DNA from 2 places in the Micromonospora sp. NPDC047738 genome. Region 1 is predicted to be linked to the other one. Evidence: riboswitches for the same ligand, from Rfam matches in the RefSeq annotation. Region 1 holds a riboswitch; the other holds the start of a gene.

Region 1 (7,106 bases):
AATCTGTCGATCGGTTGTAACGTCTCCCCAACGTTTCAGCCACGGCGTGACACACCCCCGGTCGCGCCGCCAGAAAGAGGTGGGCCCATGGGACTTCGTCCCAACCTGCTGACCCGGCGCACCGCCGGTGTCGCGTCGACGACGCTCGCGCTGCTGCTCAGCACCGCGGCGGTGGGCGTCGTCCCGGCCGCTTCGGCCTTCTCGGCCGCCCCGGCGGGCGGCTGCGTCGAGCCGGCCGACGTCCACTCGGACGCCCGGGTCAAGGCCGGCGCGCACGCCAAGCACGAGCCGAACGAGCTGACCGCCGCCCAGGTCCGTGAGCGGGAGGCGGACCTCGCCGCCGCCCAGGCCGAGCGGGCCCGGTTCCGGGCCGGCGCCGGGGCCGCACCCCTGGCAACCGTGACCATCCCGGTCGTGGTGCACGTCATCCAGCGGGACAGCACCCGCGCCGGCGGCAACATCCCGGATTCGATGATCACGCAGCAGATCAGCGTGCTCAACCAGGCCTACAGCGGCGCCACCGGCGGCGCACCCACCGCGTTCAGCTTCCAGCTCCAGAAGATCAACCGGGTCACCAACCCGTCCTGGTACCCGATCATCTCGGGTTCCTCGGCTGAGCGGTCGATGAAGACCACCCTGCGCGAGGGCGGCAAGAACACGCTGAACATGTACCTCGGCGAACTCAGCGACGGCCTACTCGGCTGGGCAACCTTCCCGAAGCGCAAGCTCGACAGCATGGACGGCGTGGTCGTGCTGAGCGAGTCGCTGCCGGGTGGCACCGCCACCAACTACAACCAGGGCGACACCGGCACCCACGAGATCGGCCACTGGCTGAACCTCTACCACACCTTCCAGGGCGGCTGCTCGGGCTCGGGCGACAGCGTCGACGACACCGCGGCCGAGGCCTCGCCGGCGTACCAGTGCCCGACCGGTCGGGACACCTGCACGGCGCCGGGCCTGGACCCGATCACCAACTTCATGGACTACACCTACGACTCGTGCATGTACCAGTTCACCTCGGGCCAGGCGAGCCGGATGCTGACCGCGTGGAACGCCTACCGCGCGGCGTAACCGCCGAGCACAGCGAACCGGTGCCGGCCTCGTCCTCGGACGGGGCCGGCACCGGTATTCATACGGTCAGGCGGCCGGGCGGCGGGTGTCGAAGCCGTGACGGCCGCGCCGCCCCTCGGGCACAGCCGGGGCACGCCGAGCGGGAGCGGCCGCCTGCGGGTCGAGCCAGACCCGCACCTGCGGCCGGCCCGCGCCGAGGTGGGCCGCCTGGTCGCGCCGGGTCAGCATCGCCACGTCGACGGTGAACTCGAACAGCCGCCAGTCGACGTGCGGCGCGGCCCGGCCGATCCCGGCCACTCGGGCCACGGTCGCCGGGTCGGTCACCGGATGGGCCCGGCCGGCGACGTACGCCTCGTCGTCGCTCTCCTCCGGCGGGAACGAGTGCAGCGCGTAGCGGCCGTCGCGTTCGAGGTCGCGGCGCTTGGGCGAGTCGATGACGAAGCAGTAGAGCCCGTCGTCGGTGATGACCGGGGAGACCGGGTGGACCCGGGGGCCGCCGTCGGCGCGGACCGTGGCGAGGTAGCCGAAGCCCGGCCCGTACTGCTGCAGGAGAACGCGGATCTCGTCGGCGAGCCGGGGCTCGTCGGCGGCGAATTCGGACCAGGAAGCCATGCGGACATTCTATCGAACACGTGTACGAAGATGTAGTCCGACACGCAGGTCGCCCGTACCGGTCGCTATGGTGTTCCGATGCTGCTCTCCGACCGCGACCTGGTCTCCGAGATCAAGGCGGGCGCACTCGCGCTGGAGCCCTTCGAGCCTACGCTGGTGCAGCCGTCCAGCATCGACGTACGCCTGGACCGGCTCTTCCGGGTCTTCAACAACCACCTCTACACGCACATCGACCCGTCCCAGCAGCAGGACGACCTGACCTCGATGGTGGAGGTACCCGAGGGCGAGCCGTTCGTGCTGCACCCGGGCGAGTTCGTGCTCGCCTCAACGCTCGAGGTGATCTCGCTGGGCGACCAGCTGGCCGGCCGGCTCGAGGGCAAGTCCAGCCTGGGCCGACTCGGGCTGCTCACCCACTCCACCGCCGGTTTCATCGACCCGGGCTTCTCCGGGCACGTCACGCTGGAACTCTCCAACGTGGCCAATCTGCCGATCACGCTCTGGCCCGGCATGAAGATCGGCCAGCTCTGCATCTTCCGGCTCTCGTCGCCGGCCGAGCACCCGTACGGCTCGGCGGTCTACGGCTCGCGCTACCAGGGGCAGCGCGGGCCGACCCCGAGCCGGTCCTGGCAGAACTGGCGTACCTGGCCGACCCGCTGAGCACGACGCAGGGGCTTCCGCGACGCGGAAGCCCCTGCGTACCCGTCAGCCCGGGCGGCCGTAGCTGTTGATCTGGCCGTCGTCGACGCGTTTCATCGTGATCGGCTTGCCGGACTGGGAGGCGTGCACCACCCAGCCGCCGCCGACGTACATCCCGACGTGGTGCAGGTCGCTGTAGTAGAAGACCAGGTCACCGGGGCGTAGCTCGCCGCGGCTCACCCGCCGGGTGACGTCGTGCTGCTCGCGGGCGTTGTGCGGCAGGGAGACCCCGGCCTCGGCCCAGGCCGCCATGGTCAGGCCGGAGCAGTCGTAGTGGTCCGGGCCGGCGGCGCCCCAGACGTAGATCTTGCCGATCTGGGCGCAGGCGAACTTGACCGCGACACCGGCCGGGCCGCCCGGGTAGCCGGCGGGGCAGGGCGCGGGACGCAGCGGTCCGCCGCCGCCGTTGCCGTACACCTTGAGCCGGAGCTTCTGGAGCCGGGCGATCTCGGCGTCGATCTGCTTCTTCTGGGCCGCGAGCTGAGCTTCGGTACGGGCCAGCTGGGCGACCATCGCGTCCAGCGGCTTCTTCTTCGCGGCCAACTGGTCGCGCAGCTCCATGACGGCCTGCACCTGCTCGTGCTGGTGGTGCGCGTAGCGGTCGAGCAGTTCGAGGCTGTTGACCACCTCGCTCGGCGACCGGCTGCCCAGCAGGGCGTTGACGGTGCTGAGGTTGTTGCCCTTGTACGCGTCGGCAGCCAGCCCGCCGACCTGCCCGAGGGCGGCGTCGACCTGGGCCTCGAGCGGGGCGATCTGCTTCTCCAGCGCGTCGGCCTGCTTGCGCCGGACGGCAAGCTTCTCGCGGGTGGAGTTGACCTGTTCGATGATCGGTTCGAGCTTGTTCCAGTCCTGGTCGATCTGGCGCTCGATCTCGGTGACCGACGGTTCGGCGTGGGCCGCCGTGGCGCCGCCGGTCAGGACGACGGCGGTGCCGACCAGGGCGGCGAGGGCGGTGGTGAAGCGGGACCAGCGTGAACGCGGCGCAGCCGTCGACCGGTCGACCGACCGGTCCGACGGTGGCCGCGGGGCATGGTGTGCCACCGGGCTCCGTACTCCTTCTTCCTGCCCGCCTACCGGGTTAGCTGACGGGTTCGGGCGGGAAGGGAGCCGCCCTACCGCAGTGGCTGCGGATTCACCCCAGGTACCTGGGTCCCCGGCTCGCCTGGCGGCGACTCGGCGGTGTCGGACCGTCACCACCCGGGATGGACGGTGAACCTACCGGTCGACAACTGACCAGAGTAGGGACCGTCGTTATCAATCCGCAACCCGATCCGCCGTGACACTCCGTACGCAGATTCGGAAACCACCCGACGGTGAAGGTTTTTTACGCCCATCATCACCACCTGGAAAGGTATTGACCTGGGGCCATCTGCGGAGTGAGGGTGGGGACGCAGTCACCCCCATCCCTATCTGGAGGTTCGATGCACCTCTCAGCCCTGCCATCGCGCAGACGGATACTGCTGGCCGCCGCCGTCGCGGCGGCCACCGCTCTCGCGACCAGCGGTCCCACTGTGGCGGCGCCTCTCACCGCCGCCGGCACCACCGACAGCCCGGACCGCCAGCAGCAGTACGCCGCCGCGGCGGCGGAGTACGGCGTGCCGCAGAGCGTCCTGCTGGGCGTCTCCTACCTGGAGTCCCGCTGGGACACCCACTCCGGCCAGCCCAGCACCAGCGGCGGCTACGGCCCGATGCACCTCACCGACGCCGAGCAGGTCGCCTCGACTCCGTCCAGCGCGCACGTGGACGAGAACGAGGACCCCCGCGGCGACGACTCCCGCCCGCTCACCGTCGACCTGACCGCCGCCGCCGCGCCTTCCGGGGACACCCTGCCCGAGGCGTCCCTGCAGACCCTCGACGCCGCCGCCGACCTCACCGGCGTGTCGAAGGAGACCCTGCGCGACGAGGCAGCGGCCAACATCCGGGGCGGCGCGGCGCTGCTGGCCTCGTACCAGCAGGACCTGGGCGGACCGGTCGGCGCCGGCAGCGACCCGGCGGCCTGGTACGGCGCGGTGGCCCGGTACTCCGGCGCGGACACCGAGGACGCCGCGGCGGCCTTCGCCGACGAGGTGTACGACCAGATCGGCCAGGGCGCCAGCCGGACCACCGACGACGGCCAGCGGGTGACCCTCGCCGCCACCGCGGTGACGCCGGACCAGTCCGGGCTGCACAAGCTCGGCCTGCGCCGCGCCGAGCGGCCGGACGGCCTGGAGTGCCCGGTCCGCCTCGCCTGCGAGTGGATTCCCGCGCCGTACGGGGAGTACACGATCCCCAAGACGAACATCGTGGACTACGGCAACTACGACATCGGCAACCGGCCGGCCCAGCAGAAGCTCGAATACATCATCATCCACGACACCGAGGGCTCTTTCCGGGGCAGCGTGAACGCGGTCCAGGACGTGACCTACCTGGGCTGGCACTACACGCTGCGTTCGGTGGACGGCTACGTGGCCCAGCACATCAAGGCCAAGGACGTCGGCTGGCAGGCCGGCAACTGGTACGTCAACGCCAAGTCCATCGGCGTCGAACACGAGGGCTACGCCGGCCGCGGCACCTGGTACACCGAGGCGATGTACCGTGCCTCGGCCAAGCTGGTCCGGCACCTGGCGCTGCGGTTCCAGATCCCGCTGGACCGGCAGCACATCCTCGGCCACGACAACGTCCCCGGCATCCTCGCCGGGAACGTCGCCGGGATGCACTGGGACCCGGGCCCGTACTGGGACTGGTCGCACTACTTCGATCTGCTGAAGGCGCCGTTCCACTCGACCGGCACGCCGAACACCGGCCTGGTCACCATCGACCCGGACTACGCCAGCAACCAGCCGGCCTTCACCGGCTGCAACCAGCAGCCCCCATTGCCACCGGGACCGGTGCCGCCGACGGCCGAGCCCTGCCCGCTGCGCGGCTCCTCCTCCGTCATCCTGCGTACCGCCCCGAGCCCGACCGCGCCGCTGGTCAACGACCTGGGGCTGCGCCCGAACGGTACGCCGAACACCATGTACATCAAGGATCACGGCGCCCGCGCCTCGGCCGGTCAGACGTACGCCCTCGCGGGCATCCAGGGCGACTGGACCGCGATCTGGTACCTCGGCCAGAAGGCCTGGTTCTACAACCCGACCTCGGCGCCGACGGCGAAGTGGGCGAACGGCTTCGTGGTGACCCCCAAGCCGGGCAAGACCAGCATCCCGGTGTACGGGCGGGCCTACCCCGAACGGGCCGCCTACCCGGCCACGATCCCGTACCAGGCCATCTCGCCGCTGCAGTACACCTTCCCGGCCGGTCAGCGGTACGCGGTCGGCGGCGTCCTGCCGGGCGAGTACTACCGGGCCGTCTCCTTCGACGGTTCGGCGCCGGGTGACCGGACGGTGGTCCGCGGCGAGAACAAGTACGTCCAGGTGCAGTTCGGCCACCGGGTGATGTACGTGAACCTCGACGACGTGGACATCGTTCCAGGCGCTGCGCGGACCTCCTGAGCAGAACCGCTTGCCGTCGACGCAGGAAGGGTTCCCGGTCACCGGGAACCCTTCCTCCGTTCTGACGGCAAAAGGCTTCAACCAGTGACCGAAAGTGGTAAGTCATTTACAGGACGTTTCGTATTCGATAGATTCCCATGTGTCGATAGATCACGGGGGGCGTACATCTTCGACACCTGGGACAGCTGTGTTCTCCCGCGATCCGACGTGCACGGCACCGTCGACGAAGGGAGATGCGGTGCGTACAGGAATGGTGGAGGTCGTCCCACTAGCCCTGCTGGGCGTGGTGGCGATGGCCGTGTTCATCCGGGCAAAGCGGAGACGTCGCTGGACCTACCTCGCCGGGGGCCTGCTGGCCGGAGCGTGGCTGGCGGTGACCGGCGGAGCGGTGTGGGCGATGTCCAGCTCCATGGCCGCGGACCTGCCGCCGAAGGCCACCGACCCGGGTAATCCGTGTGTGTCCGGGGCACCGGCACGCAGCTTCAACGTCTCACTGATCAACATTCCGATCTTCCTCAACCGCTTCGGGGACGTCGTCCCCGAGGGGCGGATGTACGTCCTCGATGAGAACATCGCCACCGTCCGGGCCAACTTCGCCAAGGCGGCCGACCCGCACGACCAGCCGGACCTGATCGAGCCCCTGGTGCTGCGGGCGCACCGGGGCGACTGCGTGACGATCCACTTCACCAACCGGCTACATGAAGAAGCGCCGTCGTTCGTCCGAAACGACTCGATCTTCCTGCTGCCCGGCGAGCAGTTGGCCGCTCCCGGGACCGTGACGCCGGAGCCCCGTCGCTTCGCGCCGGCCCGCACCACCCCGCACAACGACTTCGACCCGAATGCGGCGCCGCCGGCGTCGATCCACATGGAGGGCCTGGCCTTCGATCCGAAGGGTTCCGACGGTACGGCGGCGGGCAAGAACCCCGACTCGACCGTACTCCCCGGCGCCGCCGGCACCTACCGGTACTCGGCGGCGGTCGAGGGTGAGTTCCACTTCAACGACGGCGCCGACCTCACCTCGGTGGAGACCGGCGCCGGCAGCGCCATCGGCTCGCACTCGTTCGGGGCCTTCGGCGCGATCGTGGTGGAGAAACCCGGCACCAGCTGGGTGGACGCCCGTACCGGCGAGCCGCTCCCGTCCGGGACGCGCGCGGTCATCAAGGACCCGGCACCCGGTGCTCCCGACCACCGGGAACACGTCATCTTCATGCACGACGAGGTGGAGGCGGCCGCCGGCATCCTCACCCGGTTCTGTCG
Region 2 (7,106 bases), on a different contig from region 1:
GGTCTTCGGCTTCCATGCGGGGACCATGCGGATCGTTGCCGAGCCCGACTACCAGGCCGTGGTGAGCTGGCTGTTCACCCTCGGTCTGTCCGGTGTGGAGTTTTTCTTCATCCTCAGTGGGTTCGTGCTGGTGTGGTCGTACCGGGACGGTGAGCCCCGGCGTACCTTCCTGCGTCGCCGGCTCGCCAAGATCTACCCGAACCACCTGGTCACCTTCGTGGCCGCGCTGCTGGTCGCGTTCTGGTTCGCCGACCCGGTCGCTCCCTGGGCCGCGCTGGGCAACCTGGCCCTGGTGCAGGCCTGGAACCCCACCCCCGGCTACTTCTACAGCGTCAACACGGTGAGCTGGTCGCTCTCCTGCGAGCTCGCCTTCTATCTCTGCCTGCCGTTCGTGCTGCCCTACCTGCGTCGGTCGCGCACCGGGCTGCTCCGGGCGGTGGTGGTCGCCGCACCGCTACTCATCCTGGCCCTGTGGCCGGGTCAGCTGCTGGTGCCCGAGGAGGACCGGTGGTGGTTCACCCAGGTCTTCCCGGTGGCGCGGTCGCTGGAGTTCTGGATGGGCGTGGCCGCGGCGGAACTGATGCGCCGGGGCCGCTGGCGTGGCCCGAACCTCACCGTGGCCAGCCTGCTCTTCGTCGCCACCTGGGTGGTCGCCGCGCAGTGGGTCCGCGCGGAGCTCTGGGCGGCTCTGCTCGCGGTCGCGTACCTCCTGGTCATCACCGCCGCGGCCGACGCCGACGTGCACGGCCGGCGCACCCCGTGGCGGTCTCGTCCGATGGTCTGGCTCGGTGAGGTCTCCTTCGCGTTCTACCTGGTGCACGTGCTGGTGATGCAGGCCGTGCTGCGCCTGACCGGGCACTGGGGCGAGGGGCTGAGCGGCTGGTGGGGCCCGCTCGCGGTGCTCGGCTTCCTGCTGGGCAACCTGCTGCTCGCCGCCGCCCTGCACCGCTGGGTGGAGACGCCGATGATGCGCCGGCTGGGACCGCCCCGGCGGGCCCGCACGCAGGCCACCTCCGCCGCACCGGTCGAGGTCCGCGTCCCACGGCCCCGGTCGATCGAGTACGCGGGGCGGCGCGACCCGCGCTGAGCGGGCCGCAGGACCACACCCCCGCCGCCGGACCGGTGTCCACGGTGGCCGGTGCGCCTCTGCGGCGGTGCGACACGCCCGTGGACGGTGCGATACGGCCGGTTCGACGGTAATTTGGACCGGTGCTTCCGATCGCGCTCACCTGTCCCGTGTGGTGGGTGGCGCGCTGGACCGCGCGCATGCTGGCCAGCCTGGCCGTGGTCGTCGCCTGCTCGCTCGGCGCCGCCACGTTGCCCCTGGGCCCGGCCGCGGCGGCGCACGCGGCTCCCGCGACGGTCGCCGTCGACACCGCGACCCTTCGGGCCGGGCACCTCGGCGGCACCGAGTCCGCCGGCGCCGACCCCACCCTCCGGGCGCTGATCCGCTGGTCCGGCGGGGCCGCCGACGCGGTGGTCCGGGCCGGGACCGGAGCGCCCGGTCCCGCCGCGCGGATCGGGACCGGATCGGCTGCGGCGGCCGGGTGGACGTCGTCCGACGCGACCGGCGACCGGCAGGCAGTCCTGGCCAGCGCACCGGACTCGTTGGTGCGGGGTGTCGTGGTCGCCCCGGCCGACCGGCACCGCGTCCTGGTCGGGCTGGTCCCGGCGACCGTCGGCTCCCGGGCCCCGCCCGCCCGCTGACGAGCCCGGCGGGCCCGGCCCGCCCACGCCGTACCCGAACCTCACCCCGCACCGGCCCGGTGGCGCCCGTACCCGGTCGCGCCCCGCCCCGCCGGCCGTGCGGACCTCTCCACCACGTCGTTCCCGTGAGGTGCCGACCATGAAGCAGACCCTTCTCTACCACTTCCTGACCGAGATTCCCGTGGCCGCCGCCATCTGGTCGGCCCTGCTCGTGCTCGCCCTGGGCGTGCTCGCCGCCCTGGTCGCCCGGCCCGAGCGGGGGACTCCGCCGGATCCCGCCCCCGACCCGGCCGCCGTGGCGGCCGCCCGCCACGCCGACCTGCGCCGGTACGCCGATGAGGTGGCGGTCGCCGCCGCCGGGGCCCGGCAGACCGCGCGCCGGTGGCGCGAGCAGTGGCTGACCGCGCACGACGAGGTCGACCGGGCCTGGCGGGCGTACGACGAGGCCGAGGCGGCCGCCCGGCGGTTCGCGGGGGCCGCCGTGCTGCCCGAGCCGCGGACGCCCCGGACGCCGGCCGAGTACGCGGCCCGGGAGCGGTGGCTGCACCACGCCGCCATGACGGCGCACTGGCAGGGCGACCTGACTGCCCGGCAGCTCGCGGACGTCCTCGCCGGGCGCAACGGGTGGGACCCGCGCCGGCATCCGGCCGAGCAGGAGATCGCCCTGGCCCGGGTGGTACGCGACGGCCGGCGGGCCCGGTGGCGGGCGGCCGCCGAACGGGAGCGGCGGGCCTGGCGGGACGCCGAAGTGGCCGCCGAGGCGGCCCGGGTGCTGGCCGTGGAGGCGTACGCGGCCGCCGAGGCGGTGCGCCCCGGAGCGGTCCCGGTACGCCCCGCCGAGGCGGTGACCCAGACCCTCGCCCCGGTGTCGGCCGGCGCCGTCGCGGCGCACCCCGCACGGTGGCGTCCGGCGCGGGTCGGCTGAATCGTTATCCGAATTAGGTGAGCCCGGTCACGGCGACCGGGGAAACGGTCAACCGGATCAGGCCGGGCGATCGAGCCCCGCAATTCCCCTTCGATCCCCACCCGGATGTCCGATAGTCACCCGACGGTTCCCGTTAAAACGGTCGTCCCATTGAGTCAGGTCAGTGACCGGCTGTTCCGGTCTCGGTAACGGTGGTTGACGTTTACGCAGGTGGTCACGCTTGGCAGGCGGCGTACCCACCGGTAGTGTCAGCGCGTCCGGTGCGGTTTTCGATCGCAAGTGGCGACGCCGCGCCGACCCGCTCAATCGTGATCTCACGAACCGGGGACCCAGTGCAACACCGGGGTGAATCCGCGAGCCAAGGCCCGCGGTAGGGCCTACTTCCCGCCCGAATCCGTCAGCTAACCCGGTAGGCGGCCACGGAAGGAGTTCCAACCTCGTGCGAACCACCCCCCGATCCTCCCCCCGCCTCCACGGCGCCACGGTGCCGGCGCTCGCCTGACCCGCGAGTCCGTTCCGGTAACCGACCCCCGCTGCCCGGTCCGCCGGGCGCTCTTTTCCCGCGGCCACCCGCCCAGGAACGCGCGTGAGCTACTCCGCGCGTCGGGTCGGCGTGTGCCGCTCCGGCCCCCGTGGAGGAACACGTGAAGCACCACCTGAAGCGTCAGCTGCGGCGCCTCGCGACCGAGCGCCCGTACCAGATCGTCGCCGGCTCCGCCGCGGCCCTCGTGCTGGCCGGCGGCGCCAGCGCGGCACTGGCCAGCACGAACGACGCGCCGGTCCGGCAGGAGACCACCGCCGCCGTCGCCGAACTGGCGCCGCGCCTCGGTGACGTCGCCACCCGGAGCGAGGCCCGGGTCGCCGCCCCGTCCCCGACCGCCTCGCCCAGCGGGTCGCCGAGCGGGTCGCCGTCGGCGAAGGCCAGCTCGGCCAAGCCGGACCCGGACGTCACGAAGACCGCGAAGGCGAAGCCGAAGCCGCCGTCGACGAAGGTCCTCGACTACAACTACGAGGCCCAGACCGCCTACTGGAACTGCGGTCCGGCCGCGGTGCGCAACGCGCTGAGCGCGAGCGGCGTCGAGACCACCCAGGACGCGATGGTCGCCCCGCTGAACGCCGGCGAGAACGGCACCAACTCGGCCGAGGACACCACCCGCGGGCTCAACCAGATGGTCAAGGGCAACCCGTACCGGACCCACATGATCCCCGGCCAGGCCGCGACCCCGGCGCAGATGGACCAGCTCCAGGCCGACGTGGTCAAGGCGATCACCGACGGCCGCGGCGTGGTGGTCAACATCGCCGGCTCCGCCACCGACACCAACGGCGGCTGGCACTCGTTCCCCGGCGGCCACTACATCGCCGTGGTCGGCTACAAGGACGACGGCCGGACGGTGCGGATCGCCGACTCGGCGAACCCGGCGTTGCCCGAGTACTGGATCACCACCATCGATCTGGCGAACTGGGCCGCCACCCGCGGCTACTCCGCCTGATCCCACCCCTGCACGTCGGGCACCGGCTCCAGGAGCCGGTGCCCGACGCCGTATCCGGGGCCGGTCTCGCGCCTGGTGTCCGTCCGGTGGCACACTGCGCCGTATGGGCGACGAGACGGGTACCCGCCATCTGCTGCTGCTGCACGGCATGGGCGCCACCGGTGAGGTGTGGCTGCCCTGGGCGCCGCTGCTGGAGCGCCGCTGGGCGGGCCGCTGGCTGGCCCCCGACCTGGCCGGGCACGGCTGGTCGCCGCAACTGCCGGCGTACTCCTTCGAGGCGCTCGCGGACCGGGTGGTGGCGGGGCTCGGCCCGGTCGCCGACCGGCTCGGCCCCCGGGACCGGCTGGTGGTGCTCGGGCACTCGCTCGGCGGGGTGGTGGCGCTGGCGCTGGCCGCACGGGCGCGGCAGCTTCCGATCGACGGGGTGGTCGGGCTCGGCATCAAGGTCGCCTGGTCGCCGGCCGAGCTGGACAAGGCCCGCGAGCTCGCCCAGCGGCCGGTGACCTGGTTCGCCAGCCGGGACGAGGCGGCCCGCCGCTACCTGCGGGTGGCCGGGCTGGCCGGGCTGTTCGCCCCCGACCACCCGGTGGTGGACGCCGGGCTGCGCCGCGAGGACGGCCGCTGGCGGCTGGCCATGGACCCGGCCGCGTTCGCGGTCGGGGAGCCCCAGTTGCCCGCCCTGCTCGCCGCGACCGACGTGCCGGTGCTGCTGGCCCGGGGAGAGCAGGACCCGATGGTGTCCGACGGACAGCTCAAGGAGTTGGGCGTGCCGGTGGCGACGCTGCCGGGGCTCGGCCACAACGCGCACGTCGAGGACCCCGCCGTGGTCCTCGACCTGCTCGCGCCGTTCGCGGCGCCCGACGGGCCGTGACGCCGTCGCCCCGCAGGCAGGGCGACGACATCACGACCGCAGGTTGCGTCAGTAGAAGCAGCCGGTGGCGGGCAGGGCGGACGGGGCCGGTGGGGCGACGCCGTCGTAGATGGCCAGCAGCATGTTCTGCGGGCAGCGGTTGGCGCCGTTGACCCGGACCTCCAGGTGCAGGTGCGGCCCGGTCACGTTGCCGGTGGCCCCGGTGTAGCCGAGGACCTGGCCGGCGCTGACCCGGGAGCCGGCGGCGACCGAGCGCGAGTTCAGGTGGCAGTAGAGGTAGTAGGCACCGTCGTCGGCGGTGATGCCGATGCCGAGGCCGCAGCTGCCGCCGACGTGCCCGATCGTCCCGGAGGTGATCGCGTACGTGGTCGTGCCGGTCACGGTGGGCAGGTCGATCGCCGGGTAGTCGTGGTGCGGATCGTCGTACTCGCTGCGGGGCAGCACCGACTTGCCGATGACCAGCCGGTAGTTGCCGGTGCCGCCGCTGCCGCCGGTCAGGTACTGCCAGGTGGTGGTGTCGACCGAGCCGCCGGAGAGGCCACGGGCGGACTTGAAGTTGTTCACGGCGTTGGTCGTGGCCGGGCCCCAGTCGCCGTCCACGGCCAGACCGTAGCCGTACTTGTTGAGTGCGGTCTGCAGCGCGCGGACCGCGTCGTTGTTGGCCCCGGCGCTCAGGGTGACCACCAGCTTGCCCCAGGTCTGAGCGCCGATTTGGCCGTCCGCGGAGAGGCCGTTGGCTGACTGGAAGGACTTCACGGTCGAGGTGGTGCCGGCGCCGTACTGGCCGTCGACCGTGAGGCTGTAGCCGCGGTGGCGGAGCAGGTACTGGGCGGTGGTGACGTTGGCGCCGGTCGAGCCGTTGCTGAGCAGGGGCCAGGCCGGCGCCGCGGCCTGGGCCGCGGTCGGACCGGTCAGTGCGGCCGCCACGGCGAGCGCGAGCGCGCCGAGCCACATGGCGAGCTGACGGAAAACCGTTTTCATAGGTGCTCCTGTGGACGAGGGGTGGCCGGCGTGCGGACGTGCCGCGTCGCCGGTAACGGGGCCGACTACACCGAGTCGGCTGGGCGCCCGGGAGCAAGTATGATGATGGAGATAAATATTTACAACGGTGAATGTGTGGCGGTGATTTTCGACACGCCGATGACCGCTCCGGCCATTGGCGACGGAGCGGTCAGGCGGTGGGGGTGGGTCAGGCGGTGGGGGACAGCGGCGAGCCGTCCGGCGCGACCGCGTCGGCGGCGCGCGGGGCCGGCGGGTTCCAGCCCGGTTCGAGCTGCCGGCGGGCGGCGTCGAGGAACGCCTCGGCGTACGAATCGGCGGGGAAGTCGCCCAGGTAGCGGGTGCGAGTGGCCCAGCGGGCCGCAGCCTTCGGGTCGGTGTCGAGCAGCTCGGTCAGCACCTCGTCCACGTTGGACATGTCCCGGCGCAGCACGTAGCCGGAGCCGGCCAGGGGGAACCGGGCGACGAACTCGTCGCCGTCGGCGCCCATGTCGGTCACCGCGTACGGCTTGCCGGAGTAGAGGTAGTCGGAGATCACCCCGGAGACGTCCGAGACCAGCGCGTCGGAGCGGTTGACGCAGTCGGTCAGGGTCAACTCGCGGGTGGCCGCCGCGCCCCACAGGTGCGCCCGGCCGGTCTTCGCCCGGTCCGCGGCGAGCAGCTCGGTGAGCCGGGCCAGCTGCCGCGCCGAGGCCGGGTTCTGCGCCGTGTACGGGTGGTGCCGCAGGATCACCGTGGCGCCCCGGTCCAGCAGCCGGCGGAGCACCGTCTCGGCCACCGGAAGGGAGCAGTAGTTCGCGTCCGCGTGGTGCCCCGTCCAGGTCGGCGTGTAGAGCACCGTCGGGTTGGCCAGGCTGCGGACCGGCTCCCGGCGTACCTCGATCGCCTCCACCTGGGGGCGGCCGACCACGACGAACTTCTCGGCGGGGATCTCCACGCCGGCGCGGGCGTACCGCTCGATCGCGGCCTGCCCGGCCACGAAGATCCGGTCGAAGATCGCCGACACCGGGTTGGCGCTGGGCGCCTTGTCGCTGTCCCCGTGGTGCAGCTGCACGTGGGTCAGGTGGGCGAACCGGATGCAGTGGCTGTTCTTCGCACCATGGTTGACGTAGAA

What was found. Region 1 has a riboswitch for cyclic di-AMP ahead of ABZ783_RS04525 (NlpC/P60 family protein). Riboswitches for the same ligand answer to the same signal wherever they lie in the genome.
Region 2: another riboswitch for cyclic di-AMP. It lies ahead of ABZ783_RS22415 (C39 family peptidase); the one in region 1 lies ahead of ABZ783_RS04525 (NlpC/P60 family protein).

What each region holds. Positions count from the first base shown of each region.
Region 1 covers NZ_JBEYSO010000002.1:258,286-265,391, reverse strand. Annotated here, with positions in the region: gene ABZ783_RS04540 (zinc metalloprotease) at 88-1,071, shown strand; gene ABZ783_RS04535 (pyridoxamine 5'-phosphate oxidase family protein) at 1,138-1,683, opposite strand; gene dcd (dCTP deaminase) at 1,762-2,340, shown strand; gene ABZ783_RS04525 (NlpC/P60 family protein) at 2,386-3,420, opposite strand; cyclic di-AMP (ydaO/yuaA leader) riboswitch at 3,433-3,568, opposite strand; gene ABZ783_RS04520 (peptidoglycan recognition family protein) at 3,801-5,849, shown strand; gene ABZ783_RS04515 (hypothetical protein) at 6,088-7,106, shown strand, end outside.
Region 2 covers NZ_JBEYSO010000014.1:145,836-152,941, reverse strand. Annotated here, with positions in the region: gene ABZ783_RS22430 (acyltransferase) at 1-1,087, shown strand, start outside; gene ABZ783_RS22425 (hypothetical protein) at 1,210-1,707, shown strand; gene ABZ783_RS22420 (hypothetical protein) at 1,847-2,632, shown strand; cyclic di-AMP (ydaO/yuaA leader) riboswitch at 2,922-3,063, shown strand; gene ABZ783_RS22415 (C39 family peptidase) at 3,265-4,122, shown strand; gene ABZ783_RS22410 (alpha/beta hydrolase) at 4,226-4,993, shown strand; gene ABZ783_RS22405 (peptidoglycan-binding protein) at 5,042-5,974, opposite strand; gene ABZ783_RS22400 (CDP-glycerol glycerophosphotransferase family protein) at 6,183-7,106, opposite strand, start outside.